DNA from 4 places in the Bradyrhizobium sp. CCGE-LA001 genome. Region 1 is predicted to be linked to each of the others. Evidence: riboswitches for the same ligand, from Rfam matches in the RefSeq annotation. Region 1 holds a riboswitch; each other region holds the start of a gene.
What was found. A riboswitch is a leader RNA that binds a small molecule or an ion and turns the genes downstream of it on or off. The one in region 1 is predicted to bind cobalamin.
Positions count from the first base shown of each region.

Region 2: linked by a shared signal. The riboswitch ahead of BCCGELA001_RS38145 (TonB-dependent receptor) and the one ahead of BCCGELA001_RS23700 (TonB-dependent receptor) in region 1 are both predicted to bind cobalamin.
Region 3: linked by a shared signal. The riboswitch ahead of metE (5-methyltetrahydropteroyltriglutamate--homocysteine S-methyltransferase) and the one ahead of BCCGELA001_RS23700 (TonB-dependent receptor) in region 1 are both predicted to bind cobalamin.
Region 4: linked by a shared signal. The riboswitch ahead of BCCGELA001_RS14795 (energy-coupling factor ABC transporter permease) and the one ahead of BCCGELA001_RS23700 (TonB-dependent receptor) in region 1 are both predicted to bind cobalamin.

Region 1 covers NZ_CP013949.1:5,068,845-5,071,968, reverse strand. Annotated here, with positions in the region: gene BCCGELA001_RS39320 (hypothetical protein) at 1-123, opposite strand, end outside; partial or broken gene BCCGELA001_RS23705 (alpha/beta fold hydrolase) at 832-1,074, shown strand; cobalamin riboswitch at 1,315-1,512, shown strand; gene BCCGELA001_RS23700 (TonB-dependent receptor) at 1,891-3,124, shown strand, end outside.
Region 2 covers NZ_CP013949.1:3,204,138-3,207,261, reverse strand. Annotated here, with positions in the region: gene BCCGELA001_RS38145 (TonB-dependent receptor) at 1-1,856, opposite strand, end outside; cobalamin riboswitch at 2,047-2,250, opposite strand; gene BCCGELA001_RS14810 (histidine phosphatase family protein) at 2,325-2,897, shown strand; gene cobT (nicotinate-nucleotide--dimethylbenzimidazole phosphoribosyltransferase) at 2,890-3,124, opposite strand, start outside.
Region 3 covers NZ_CP013949.1:6,243,579-6,246,702, forward strand. Annotated here, with positions in the region: gene metE (5-methyltetrahydropteroyltriglutamate--homocysteine S-methyltransferase) at 1-1,605, opposite strand, end outside; cobalamin riboswitch at 1,707-1,907, opposite strand; gene BCCGELA001_RS29025 (nodulation protein NodZ) at 2,421-3,124, opposite strand, start outside.
Region 4 covers NZ_CP013949.1:3,199,642-3,202,765, reverse strand. Annotated here, with positions in the region: gene cobF (precorrin-6A synthase (deacetylating)) at 1-206, opposite strand, end outside; gene BCCGELA001_RS14795 (energy-coupling factor ABC transporter permease) at 253-930, opposite strand; cobalamin riboswitch at 968-1,187, opposite strand; gene cobA (uroporphyrinogen-III C-methyltransferase) at 1,227-1,958, opposite strand; gene BCCGELA001_RS14785 (cobyrinate a,c-diamide synthase) at 1,955-3,124, opposite strand, start outside.

The sequences.
Region 1 (3,124 bases):
CTTGCGTCTTAGCTTGGCGGCTATCTCGCGTTGGTCGTCGATATAATCTGCGACGACCTTCCGGGCCTCGTCCATTCGGGCCTTGTTTTCCGCTTCGCGTTCGTGGTCGGGCTTCTTTGCCATACGATTGGGGTCAAGAGTTCAAGGTGAGCTTCTTTGAGGCTCATCGCACCTCTTAGTGCACTTTGCATGTCGTTCAATCTGATTGGCCAATCGAAGCCAACTGTGCGCCAACTCTCAGCGTCCTGCTTTCCGTTTGCTCCTGCGTCGCCCGCGACAGGCGATAGCATTCCATCGAGTGATCTCTGCAGTTGTTTGAGGTCTGCACATGAGTCTCCCTTCGCTTGAGGGCAAGAGGGCCACGCTGTGCCAATCCATGCATTTAACAAAGTTAACGATGGGGTGCCGGTTCACTGCTCAAGGCGGGGCATGCAACCGACAAGGATTCGAGGCTGACGACGCGCTGCAGCTCGATCGCACGCTCGGCCTCGTAGGCCTTAGCCAGGCGAGAACAGTGGAACTCCAAGAACTCACTCGTTGCGGGGGGGGGGGGGCGGCTTCTGGTTCCGCTGGTCGTCCCAAACCAATTCGCCGCAAGAGCACTTGAGTACTCGGACGCTGCCAGTTTTGGGGCTCCACAATCGCTGCAGAAGATGGGTCGGCTTCTCGCACTTGGGGCAGCAGATCGGAGCTTCGAACGAATCTTGTGACATAGGACGGCTCTGCATTCGAACCATGATCTTACACCAGCCAGGCCGCTCCGAAATTAAACTAGGAGAACTGCGCAGTTCGCAGTCCTCCACCCCTTCAAGATCGCGCGTGCGCCTGTGCGCGCTGGCAGCGTGCCTGCGCGGCACGCGCGACCTCATGACGAGGCAGCAGGCCGCACGCATCGAGGTGCCGGTGCTGATCGCGGTCGGCACCGCCGACGACGTCGTGGGCTCAGGGAGCGCGCTCGGCGCGATCATCCCGGGCGCGCAAGTCCTCGACTTCCCGAACCGCGATCACATGCGCGCGGTCGGCTACAAGGTCTACAAGACCGGCGTGCTGGAGTTTTTGTCACGGCGGGGGTGAGGGAGTGGTGGTGAGGCAGTGTGGTTGTTGCCCCGATTGTTTCGAGGTGTCTCATCACGAGGGTTCTCCCTGGGGCGGAAATCAGGCGTCATTTCGAAGGAGATAGGGACGTCGGCAACAAGCTACGACCGGACTCGCCAGCAACCAGGCAGAAGAACTAACGGCGTTGGGTGCGGTGACTGGATCACGCGCCGACTTCCGCGTCAGCAGCACGGCTAGTTGACAGTTCTTTGCAAAAAAAACTAGTGTGATTGCGACGGTTCTCCTTCGGGAGATCAATAGGGAATACGGTGCGGGGGTCTCCCCCAACGCCGTGGCTGCCCCCGCAACTGTAAGCGGCGAGCCTTCGCCAAACGCCACTGGGCCCTGCGGGCTTGGGAAGGCGGCGACAGGCAACGACCCGCGAGCCAGGAGACCTGCCGTCAGTCGTGGTCACACGCGAGCACATTGGGCGGGGTGTCCTGGTGGGTGTGGAGCTGCCTTCCTCTCGAGGCAGAGGCCAAACTGCGTTCGCGGTGACGTGCCACGTTATCGCGAGTCCTGTTTATGACCTCCCATACGTTTTTCGCGCCACGGCATCGCCGTGTGTCGTTCCTTTCGGTTGCATTCTCCTGCCTCGTTCTGTCGACCGATGGCTGGGCACAGTCCGAAAGGCCGGGCCAAACACTTGACCCTGTGGTGGTACAGTCGCCGGCAAGGCTTCCGAACGCTCGCAGCACCCGCCGCAGCAGCGATGCAACGCGCGCCGCGCGCTCACGCCAACAACCAAGCGCATCGGCCGACGCGCGCGCTCCGGCGGTCAACCCGGCAGGCCCCTTGTTCGCCGCACCGACGCTCAACCTGACCGGCGCAAGCACGGCCGGCAGCCGCCTCGGCTTGACGCGGCTGCAGACGCCGGCCAGCGTGGAGGTGATCTCCGCTGAAACCATCGCCGAACGCGGCCAGCAGAACATCCTGGACGCGGTGACGCAAAACGCGACCGGCTTCACGGCGAGTCCGGCACCGGGCAACGGCGGCGTCTCCTTCAACACCCGCGGCTTCACGGGCCTTGGCTCCGTGATGACGCTGTACGACGGCACCCAGCTCTATATCGGCGCCGGGACGGTGACTTTTCCGTTCGACACGTGGTCGACAGAGCGCATCGAGGTACTGCGCGGCCCTGCCTCGGTGATGTACGGCGCGGGCGCGGTCGGCGGCGCCATCAACATCGTTTCGAAACTACCTTCGTGGGTCCCTCGCAACCAGGCAGAAGTTTCGCTGGACAGCAACATGACCCGGCGGATCGCGGTGGACAGCGGTGGTCCGGTCAGCAAGGACGTCGCCTATCGCATCACCGCTTCCGGCAACATGTCGGACGGATGGGTCGATCGTGACAACACTTCGAATGTCGCGCTTCATGCCGTGGTGCAGATCAGGCAGAACGAGGACGTCACCTGGACGCTGTCGACGGACTACGGCGACCGCCACCCGTCGCGCTACTTCGGCACGCCGCTGATCAACGGCATGCTCAATGAATCCCTCCGCTTCAAGAACTACAACGTCAGCGACAGCCACATCCGCTACCAGGATAGCTGGAACCAGGCCAAGACCGAATGGCAGGTCGCCGATGGCATCTCGCTTCAGAATACACTGTACTATCTGAACTCCAAGCGGCACTGGAAGGACGTCGAAAGCTACGCCTATAATCCTGCCACCGGCCTCATCAACCGAACCAGCTATATCGAGATCTTTCACGATCAGCAGCAGGTCGGCAATCGCATGGACGCGAAATTCCGCGGCCATGTGCTGGGCATGGCCAACGAATTCTTGGCGGGCTTTGACGTCAACAGCATCAATTTCACCCATACCAACAACTCGCCCTATGGCGGCTCGTCATCCGTCGACCCGTACAGCTTCGTTCCCGGGGTGTTCAACAGTCCGAACCCCACGGTTCCCGGCTACGGCAGCGTGACCAACCAATACGCGCTGTTCGCCGAGAACCGGCTGTCGGTCACCGAGCAACTGTCTTTGATTGCCGGTATCCGCCAGGATGAGCCGACGATCACGCGCA
Region 2 (3,124 bases), 1.9 Mb from region 1:
CGCAACGGCTCGATCGGCCGCACCGAAGCGGCGAGTTCGACGCCCTTGGATTCCTGCCGGCCCGCGATGTTGAGCTGCATGCCGCCGGCCGCGGCATAGACGTTCTTGCGCAGAATGTCGTAGGCGGAGAACGACCACTCTGCCCTGTTGTCCCAGAACAGGTGCTTGACGCCGGTCTCGTAGGTGCGCGCGGTGGTCAGATCGAGCGGCTGAGTGGGCGTGAGCAGGAAGATGTTGTTGGCTGCGACGTCGGCGCCGGTGGCGTATTGGCTGTAGAAGGTCAGGCCGGGAATGGCCTCCCAGGTGTAGCCGATGCGTCCCGTTACCGGTGCCCAGTCTTTCGTGAAGGGAAAGCCCGCCTTCACCAGGCCGTTGACGTCGGTCGAATTGCGATTGAGCCCGATATGCTCGACGCGCAAGCCGCCGATCAGCGCGAAGCTGCGCGTCAGCTTCAGCCGGTCCTCGAACGACAGCGCCTGATTGTCGATGCGCGCCGTCTGCTGCTGTGTCGTGAGCAGGCCGTAAAAGCCACGGTTGGGATCGACCAGCGAAACGGAATCGCTGGGAAAGTTTGCGGCGCCCGGCCTGACGAAATCGAGATAGCTCGACGAGAGCGTCGTCACCAGCCGATTGTCGAAGCCTGCAATATTCGCATCCCAGATCAGGTCGGTGATGTTGCCGACCAGACGCTGGCTGTGTGCGACATAGAAGCGCTCGCGATCGACCAGGTTGGTGGTGGAGTTGAAGGCCTGGATCTCGTTGTTGAACCAGGTCCGTTCCGCGCCATAGCCATAGGCCTGGTTCTTCAGCGTCAGGTCAGGCGCCAGCTTCAGCTCGAAGCCGCCGCGCAGCCAGACCTCCTGCGCGACGTTGCGGTTGTCGAGAACGTTGTAGTTGGTGTTGAAGGTGCGGTCGTCGATGGTGACGGGCCCGAGATTGGTTCCGTTGTAGTTCGAGACGTAATTGCCGGAGACGATGCCGCTCGTGGCATGCGAGCCGCTATAGGCGACCGGCACCAGCGGTGCACCCCAATAGGCTTTCGAGCGATCCTCCCGGTACTCGATCGCGCCCCATATCTTGAGGCTGTCGGAGACGCTATAGTTGAGCTGGCCGGACGTGCCGAAAGTCTTGACGTTGGTGTCGTCGGCAAACCCGTTGAGGGTGGAGCGGCTGATGTCGAAGCGGTAGTCAAGGCCTTGAACATTGGTGCTGCCGCCCGAGCCGTAATGCGCGCGGAACGAGTTCAGCGTGTCCCATGAAAAATTGGCTTCGTTCCTGACAGGTCCGGTGTACGGCTGCTTGGTGACGAAGTTGATGGCGCCGCCGGCCGCGCCCTCGCCCGACATCAGCGAGGCCGGGCCTTTCAGGAATTCCACCGCCTCCAGATTGGCGGTGTCGACGATCCGCGAGGTCATGTTCTGCGGGCCGATCTTGATGCCGTTGTAGAGCGTGTTGATCTGGCTGTTGGTGAAGCCGCGCATGGAGAAGGCCGAAGGTTCGGCCGGGTTGTCGCCGGAGGTAACGCCGACCGCGCCTTGCACCACCTCGGACACGGTGCGATAGCCCTGCTCGCGCATGGTTTCGGCCGAGATCACCTCGACGGTCGCGGGGGTCTGCCGCACCGTAAGGCCGAGCCGCGAGGCGCTTTCAGCCACCGCATTGCAGTTGAGCGGCGTTGGCGCCGCGGCAGTCGGGACGACGGGCTTTGGTGCTGCGGTTGCCGGCCGGCGCGCAGGCGCACGGCTTGCGCTCTGCGCCTCCCGACCGACTGGCCTTGCCTGTTTGCGGGATTGAGCGGGCGACACTTCGACCGGCGGCAGCAGCTCGCGCGCCTGTTGCGCCAGGGCGGTCGGCATATCGACAAGGGCGAGCCACGTAAGGGATGCAGAGGCGAACAGGAACTTGCGGAGTCGTGCACTAGGGATGGAAGACACGTTGGGCCTCGGTATGACGTCAGTGGCACGTCACCGCGAACGAGGTCTCATCCTGGGCTTGTCAGCCGTCCGATGAAGCCGAATGTCTGTACTCCCCGACCGACATCTTCGCGTGTGACCACGGCTGACGGCAGGTCTCCTGGCTCGCGGGTCGTGACCGCTTCGTCGCCTTCCCGGGACCGAGGACCCAGTGGCTTTCCGACGAAGGATTCACCGCTTACAGTTGCGGGGGCAGCCGCGGCATTGGGGACAATCTGCCCCGCACCGCATTCCCTTTTCATTCCCTCTCGGGAAAACCGTCGCGAGCATCTAGGATTGCCGTGGAGACAGAGTCAATGTGCGAGTTGAGGCGCTGTGGCCACACTGACCAACTTCCTTGGAGACGAGCACATGGAAGGTGAGACCTTCCTCTGGCTGATACGGCATGCGCCGGTCGACGGCATCAAGGGGACGATCCATGCGGCCGACGCGCCGGCTGATCTCGGCGATCTCGCGCAGTTGCAGGCCCTACGGCAGCGCCTGCCGAAAGACGCCGCGAGCTATGCCAGCCCGTCGCGGCGCACGGTCGAGACCGCGCAGGCGCTGGGGCTCGTGCCCGAGTTGATGACTGAATTCAGCGAGCAGGATTTTGGCGAATGGACCGGCCGTCGGCATGACGACATCAGCGCAGAGGGCGAGGAGGCCTATGCGCGGTTCTGGCGCGATCCGGCGCGCGGGCGGCCGCCGGGCGGCGAGAGTTTTGAGGATCAGGTCGCGCGTGTCCGGCTTGGACTCTCGCGGATCGGCCCGGGCTCGGCGACGCTCGTCGTGCATTCCGGCACGATCCGCGCGGCGCTGTGCATCGCGCTCGATCTCACGCCCGCGGCAGCGCTCCGCTTCGTGATCGATCCGCTGTCGCTCAGCCGGATCGATCGGCTCGCGAGCGGCTGGCGCGTCGTTTCCGTCAATCAGCGTGTCAGCTAGGCCTATCCGGCACGTTGGCCTGCGCGAATGTCGCCATGCCGTTGTGGAGGCTGCAGGCGAGGCGCACCAGCGGCAATGCGATGGCAGCGCCGGAGCCTTCGCCGAGCCTGAGATCGAGGCTGATCAGCGGCTGAACGTTGAGCGCGCGCAGCACCAGCCGATGCCCCTGCTCCGCCGATTGGTGCGACGGCAGCAGGAACGGCCGGCACGACGGGTTGAGCCGCACC
Region 3 (3,124 bases), 1.2 Mb from region 1:
GCCATAGGATTGCACCCAACCGTGCTTTGTGAAGGCGAATCCGGACAGCCGCTCCCCGAAATACTGCACCATGTCATTGCGTTCGAACTCGCCATGCACGAGCACGTCAAGTCCAATTTCTTCCTGCCATCTGACTGCACGCGCTGTTTCCGCCTTGAGGAGCTGGTCGTATTGCGCGTCACTCAACTTTCCCTGTGCATGAGACGCACGGGCACTGCGAATGTATGCGGTCTGCGGGAACGATCCAATCGTCGTCGTTGGGAATACTGGCAATGCGAGCCGCGCCCGCTGAAGCTCGGTCCGGGTTGCGTACGAACTGCGACGACAATGCATTGTTTGATCAATCGCAGCCAAGCGCCCGGTGACGTTGGGGTTGTTAATCTTGGACGACCTCTGGCGAGCCCCGGCCGCCCGCCTCGAAGCCGCAAGGAGGCGCGATGCACGAGCTTGATTGCCGGCGAGCGCGCTTCCCAACGTCGTAAGCTCCTTGATCTTCTGTACCGAGAAAGCGAGCCAGTTCTTTACATCATGATCGAGATGGTTTTCGAGGTCCAGGTCAACCGGGATGTGAAGCAGCGAACACGACGGGGCTATCTCGACGCGGTCACGACCCAGCTTCGCAATAGCGGGCGCCAGCCTGTCGAACAACTCTTGCAGATTGCAGCGCCAGACATTGCGCCCATCAATAACTCCCAGTGAGAGAACGAGATCACTCCGGGCAACTTCGGTGATTGCGTTCAACTGATCTGAGGCCCGCACCAGGTCAACGTGAAGCCCGGCAATGGGCAGGGCCAAGGCTGTATCGAGATTGTCTGCGAGGCTCCCGAAGTAAGTTGCCAGCATGATTTTCAAGCCGGGCACCGCCTTTGCGAAATGGGCATAGACCCGCCGCAACGCCCCGCGGGATGATTCGTCGAGGTCAAGGACCAGGCAGGGCTCGTCTAGCTGAACCCATTCAGCACCTTGCGCGGCCAGTTCGCGAAGGACATCGACATAGACCGGTAGAAGTTGATCCAGCAGCAACAGTGGATTGAATGCGGGATCTGCGCTCTTGCCTAGCTTCAAAAAGGTGACCGGGCCTATCAGCACGCAGCGCGTCTGGTATCCAAGGCTTTTTGCCTCCTCATATTCCTCAATCGGCTTACGAGAGGAAAGCTCGAAGGTCTGGTCCTTGCGAAATTCCGGCACCATGTAATGATAGTTAGTGTCGAACCACTTTGTCATTTCCTGTGCTGCCGGGCCGTGTCGATCATCTGCATGCGCGAGGCCCGCATCTTGACCGTCTCCTGCCCCGCGCGCCATGGTGAAGTAGGTCTTGAGTGACACCGGACCTGCGTCCCAACCGTAAACGTCGGGAATGGCGCCGACCATCACACTGGTATCGAGCACATGGTCATAGAGCGAGAAGTCATTCGAAGGAATGATGGTGGCGCCCAGCGATCTCTGCCGCGCCCAGTTGGCGAGGCGAAGTCCAGCCGCAGCCTCCAAGAGCTGCGCTTCGCTTGACTTTCCCGCCCAGTAGCTCTCGAGCGCGAATTTGAGTTCGCGGCGCGGCCCAATGCGTGGCATACCCAGCGTCGCAACGGGAAGTGAAATGTTTGACACCGCTTCAACCCCATAGTTGGCGGCAAGGCGATGGTGGATGCGCAGGTAAAGGCCGCCGCAGCGACAACTTCGCGACACACCACCGGGACACCCCGCCCGTGGACGAAAATGTTGTCGGGGCAGGTCTCCTGGCTCGCGGGTCATGGCTGCTGTCCGGCCTTCCCGAAGCCAACCGGCTTCAGTGACAACATTGGACAGGGGCTCGCCGCTTACAGTTGCGGGGGCAGCGCCGGCATCACACCGGCTTCCCTCTTAGCTCCGGATCGAGCGGGATCCAGAGAACCTCGAACGAAACTCCACTACCTGCAAACCAATCGTTCCGTCAACCGTTGAATTTCCGCCGCCGCCTCGTTGCCGATTGATTGTGGCAAACGCGACCTTGGGGGCGTGCTGCCTCGGTCGCCTGCCGCACCATTTGCCGGCGACCGCCGCCGGCGATCGCTAGATCATGGTTCATGGTCCGAGACAGCGAGCGCGCGAGGCGCCCGGTTGTCAGCTTCGGAGGCTTGATCATTCCGCAGGTTGCGAGGCGGTTTGTCCGAGAGAGCCGTGTAGGACTTTTCGAATGAACAAATTCAGGCGCAAGAACCGTCGATCAGGTGATCACCGCACCGCAGGCAGCTTCCTGGAACTTTAGCCACCTCGATCACGAAGGCATCAGGCGCCGTTCCACTCTTCTATGACCTTAGAAGACGATCCACATCATTCGCAATCTACCCTCGCCAGCAGACCGGTATCTGATCCAAGCAGGCATACCTATCGCCGCAAACTTCTAGCAGCCAATATTCGAGACGTTGAGCTGCAGCTTTCGGCTGTCATGTATCCGCGAACCGTTCCGACGATCCTTGAATGAGGATCAACCGAGTCGGGTCCGTCAAATCGAACTCCATAACGCGTGGTGCGAAGAGGCGAGCATACCTGGTGAAAGCACTCGTTGGTGGAAACCGAATGACGGTGTCGCATCGGGCCAGGAGATACATTTCAATTAAAGCAGAAAAACCGCCTTCGGTGCCAAGTTCTGCACTGTGTAGCGGTCCAGCATGAGGTGCCTGAAAATGCTTTGGGATTGTGAAGAGATCGGGGAATATTCCAGACAGCCTTTCGAGAATCAACGCGCTGTCGGTGCACAAGAACACCTTCACCGGCCTTGCATGCGGTAACGCTTTCGCTTTTTGGATGGCCGTACATACCTGCCGAAAGGCAAGCTCCGGATCCGCCCAATACGGCTTATGCCCCATGATATCTTCGCCGTTGCCGTGACGAACATGAACTCCAATTATGCTCTGCCCCTCAAAAAGCTCCCGGTAAATGGCATCAATTCGAGCCTGAATCCCAGCTTGGGGCTTAACTGTCCGAAATATCTGCCGTTCGGCATCCTCATCGCAGCGCCACATTAAGCAGGCGTCACACACCACAGTGTTGGCGTCAACATCTTCCGGACTTAGGAAGAGTTGACCTAGTTCGTCACGCTCCTGGAAGATCTGTTCATCTGGCCTATAAACGCAATCTATCGGCGTTT
Region 4 (3,124 bases), 1.9 Mb from region 1:
ACCGGAAGATCGAACTCGGCGATGCGCGTCTTGTCGCTGGTGAGCACGTCCGCGCAGATCGTCCGCCGCAAATCCGCAAGGTCGGATTTCGCCGTCCCCTTGCGCGGGATCAGGACAAGATCGGCCGCGTTGATGGCGGCGATTGCGGCGCGCGTGAGCTGCCCGGGATCGCCGCAACCGATGCCTATCAAGGAGAGCGTGAGCATGACGAGCGCAAAGGGCGGCCGCACCGGCCGCCCCTCGCTGGATCTCTTACGCCGCGTTGTGCAGGCGCGGGGTGACCAAGCCGGGCGCGGTGACGCCGCGCACGGACTTCGCCAATGCTAGCACGGCAAGATCAGCCAGCGGCTCGATCACGATGACCAGCGCATAGGAGGCCGCGAAGGTCGCGATGTCGGCGAGGTTGCTCATCGCGAAGCCTGAGCCATAGAGCGCCCAGAACGCCACCCAGGCGACAACACCCGCTTGATAGGTGGTCGACAGCGCCAGTGCCTGACCGTACTTCAAATCGACATAGGCGGTGTTGCGCGGAATGATGCGCGTGGCAATCGCCTGGATCGCGAACAGCGGCACCAGCAGCGTGGTGACGTTCATGCCGTATTGCGGCAGGTCCACCGGCTCGAACAGCATGCCCTGAAGCAGCAAGCCAAAGGCGAGACCGAAGGCGGCGGGCGCAGCGCCGAACAGCAGGAACAAGGTCGAGCCCAGGATGAAGTGCACCTCTGACACCCCGACCGGGAAGTGCGGCAGGATCTCGAAGAAGACGAACACGAGGGCCGTCGTGGCCAGTGTCCGCGCGGCGAACGAGCCGATGCCCTGCTCGCGCACGGTTTCGACTGCGAGCTTCAAGGCAACGCCGCCTGCGGCGATGCCGGTTGCGTAACTCAATGCGAGCTTGGCGCCCGTCACCAATCCTGGTTCGATATGCATGGCTCAGATCCTTCCTGCCGTCACACCCGACGGCCTTGGCCTCAAAACATGCACGGCCGGTCTCCTGGCTCGCGGTTCACTGGGGTTCTCCGGCCTTCCCGTGCCTCGCGGCCCAGTGGCTGATCGGAGCCCCTCACCGCTTACAGTCGCGGGGGCGGCTGGGGTTTTGGGCGCCGCAACTGGGTCCGCCCATCCCCATTCCCGATTATGCTCCGGCGCTTTGCGCCGCGTCGAGCACCATGCCTCTCCTCTGTGCCCCTTTCGCAGAGCCTGCGTCAAGGCCTGAAGGGTTGCCATCATGACCGATCATCCCCCGCTAGCGCCCCGAACAGGATGACGGCAGCCGTGGAAGCGGCGCCGCCGCGCGCAAGCTGCTCGGCCAGCTCGGCAATGGTGGTGCGCACCAGCCGCTCGTCGGAACGGCCGAGGGATTCCGCGAACAGCGCCGGCGTATTCGCGGCGAGGCCGTGTTCGATCAATCTTGCGGCAAGCGCCGGAAAGGTGCGCCGGCCCATATAGACCACGGTGGTCGCCTCCGGATCGGCCAGCGCCGCCCAATTCAGGTTCGGCGGCAGCTCGCCGGTGACGTCGGCTCCAGTCAAGAACTGGAACCGACGCGAGGTGTGGCGCCGGGTCAGGGGAATGCCGGCTTGCGCGGCAGCGACGCAAGCGGATGTGACGCCGGGAATGATCTCGTAGCCGATGCCGGCCTCGCGCAGCGTCTCCAGCTCCTCCTCGAGCCGGCCGAAAATGCCGGCATCGCCGGACTTGAGGCGCACCACGCGCGCACCCGTTGCGGCATAGTCGACCAAAAGGCGGTTGACGTGGTGCTGCTTGGTCGAGGGCCGCCCTGCCCGCTTCCCCACCGCGACGAGATTGGCGCCGGGCCGGGCGAGATCGAGGATCGCGCCGGAGGCAAGATCGTCGTAGAGCACGACGTCGGCCTCGCGCAGCCGCGCGGCGCCCTTCATCGTGAGGAGCTCGGGATCGCCGGGGCCGGCGGAGACGAAAGAGACAAAACCGCTCACCGGTCCTCCGCGATCAGATGGAAGAACGTGCCGGTGGCGTGGCCTCGCCGCGAGCCGGTCTCGGCGATGACAGCGCCGGTCGCGTCGTGCACGACCGCCAATGGTGTGTCGGGCTGCGCGAGGATGGTCGAGTAGTGAAACTCATGTCCGCGCAGGCGTGCGCCGATCTGATGCCCCGGCATTGGCGCAGCCAGTTCGGCAAGACGATAGCCCAGATGCATGCGGCGCTTGGCAAAGCTGGTCTCCAGACCGAGCAGCCCCGCCATCTCGTGGCGGACACCGTCCGCGTCGGTCAAAGCGGCGCCCAGCACCATATAGCCCCCGCATTCGCCATGCACCGGCCGCGTCTCTGCAAAGGATCGCAGGCTGGTGCGAAATCGTGCATTGGCGGCGATCCTGCAGGCATGAAGTTCGGGATAGCCGCCGGGCAGCCAGCAGACGTCGGCGTCCGCATCGGGCGCTTCATCGGCCAGCGGCGAGAACGGCACGATCTCGGCGCCGGCCGCGCGCCAGGCTTCCAGCATGTGCGGATAGACGAAGGAGAATGCCGCATCGCGGGCGAGCGCAATGCGCTGCCCCGGCGGCGTGACGTTCAGTCCATTCGCGGCCGGCTGCGGTGACCAACCCGCAGCCGCGCGCAGCACCGCGTCGAGATCGACATGCTCGGCGACGAAGCGTGCGGCCTCGTCGATCAGCTTGCCGATCTCGGCCTGCTCCTCGGCCTGCACCAGGCCGAGATGCCGCTTCGGCAGGCTGATCTCGGCATGGCGCGGCAGCGCGCCGAACACCGCGATGCCGGAGTCGTTCAGCGCCCGCCGCACGAGATCCTCGTGACGCGGACTGGCGACGCGGTTGAGCACGACGCCGGCGAGGCGCACGCCCTTGCGGTAGTCGCGAAGGCCTGCGGCGATCGCCGCCGCGGTTTGCGCTTGTCCTGAGGGGTCGATCACCAGCACCACCGGCCAGCCCAGCATCTCCGCAATGTCAGCGGTGGCGCCGGTGCCGGAGACACCGCGCGCAGCGACACCGTCGAACAGGCCCATCGAGCCCTCGGCGAGCACGATATCGGCGTCCACACCGCGGCTGACGAGATGCGCGATAGTGCCCCGGTCCATCGCCCAGCTGTCGACATTGACGGAGGCGCGTCCCGTGGCGGCGGCATGAAA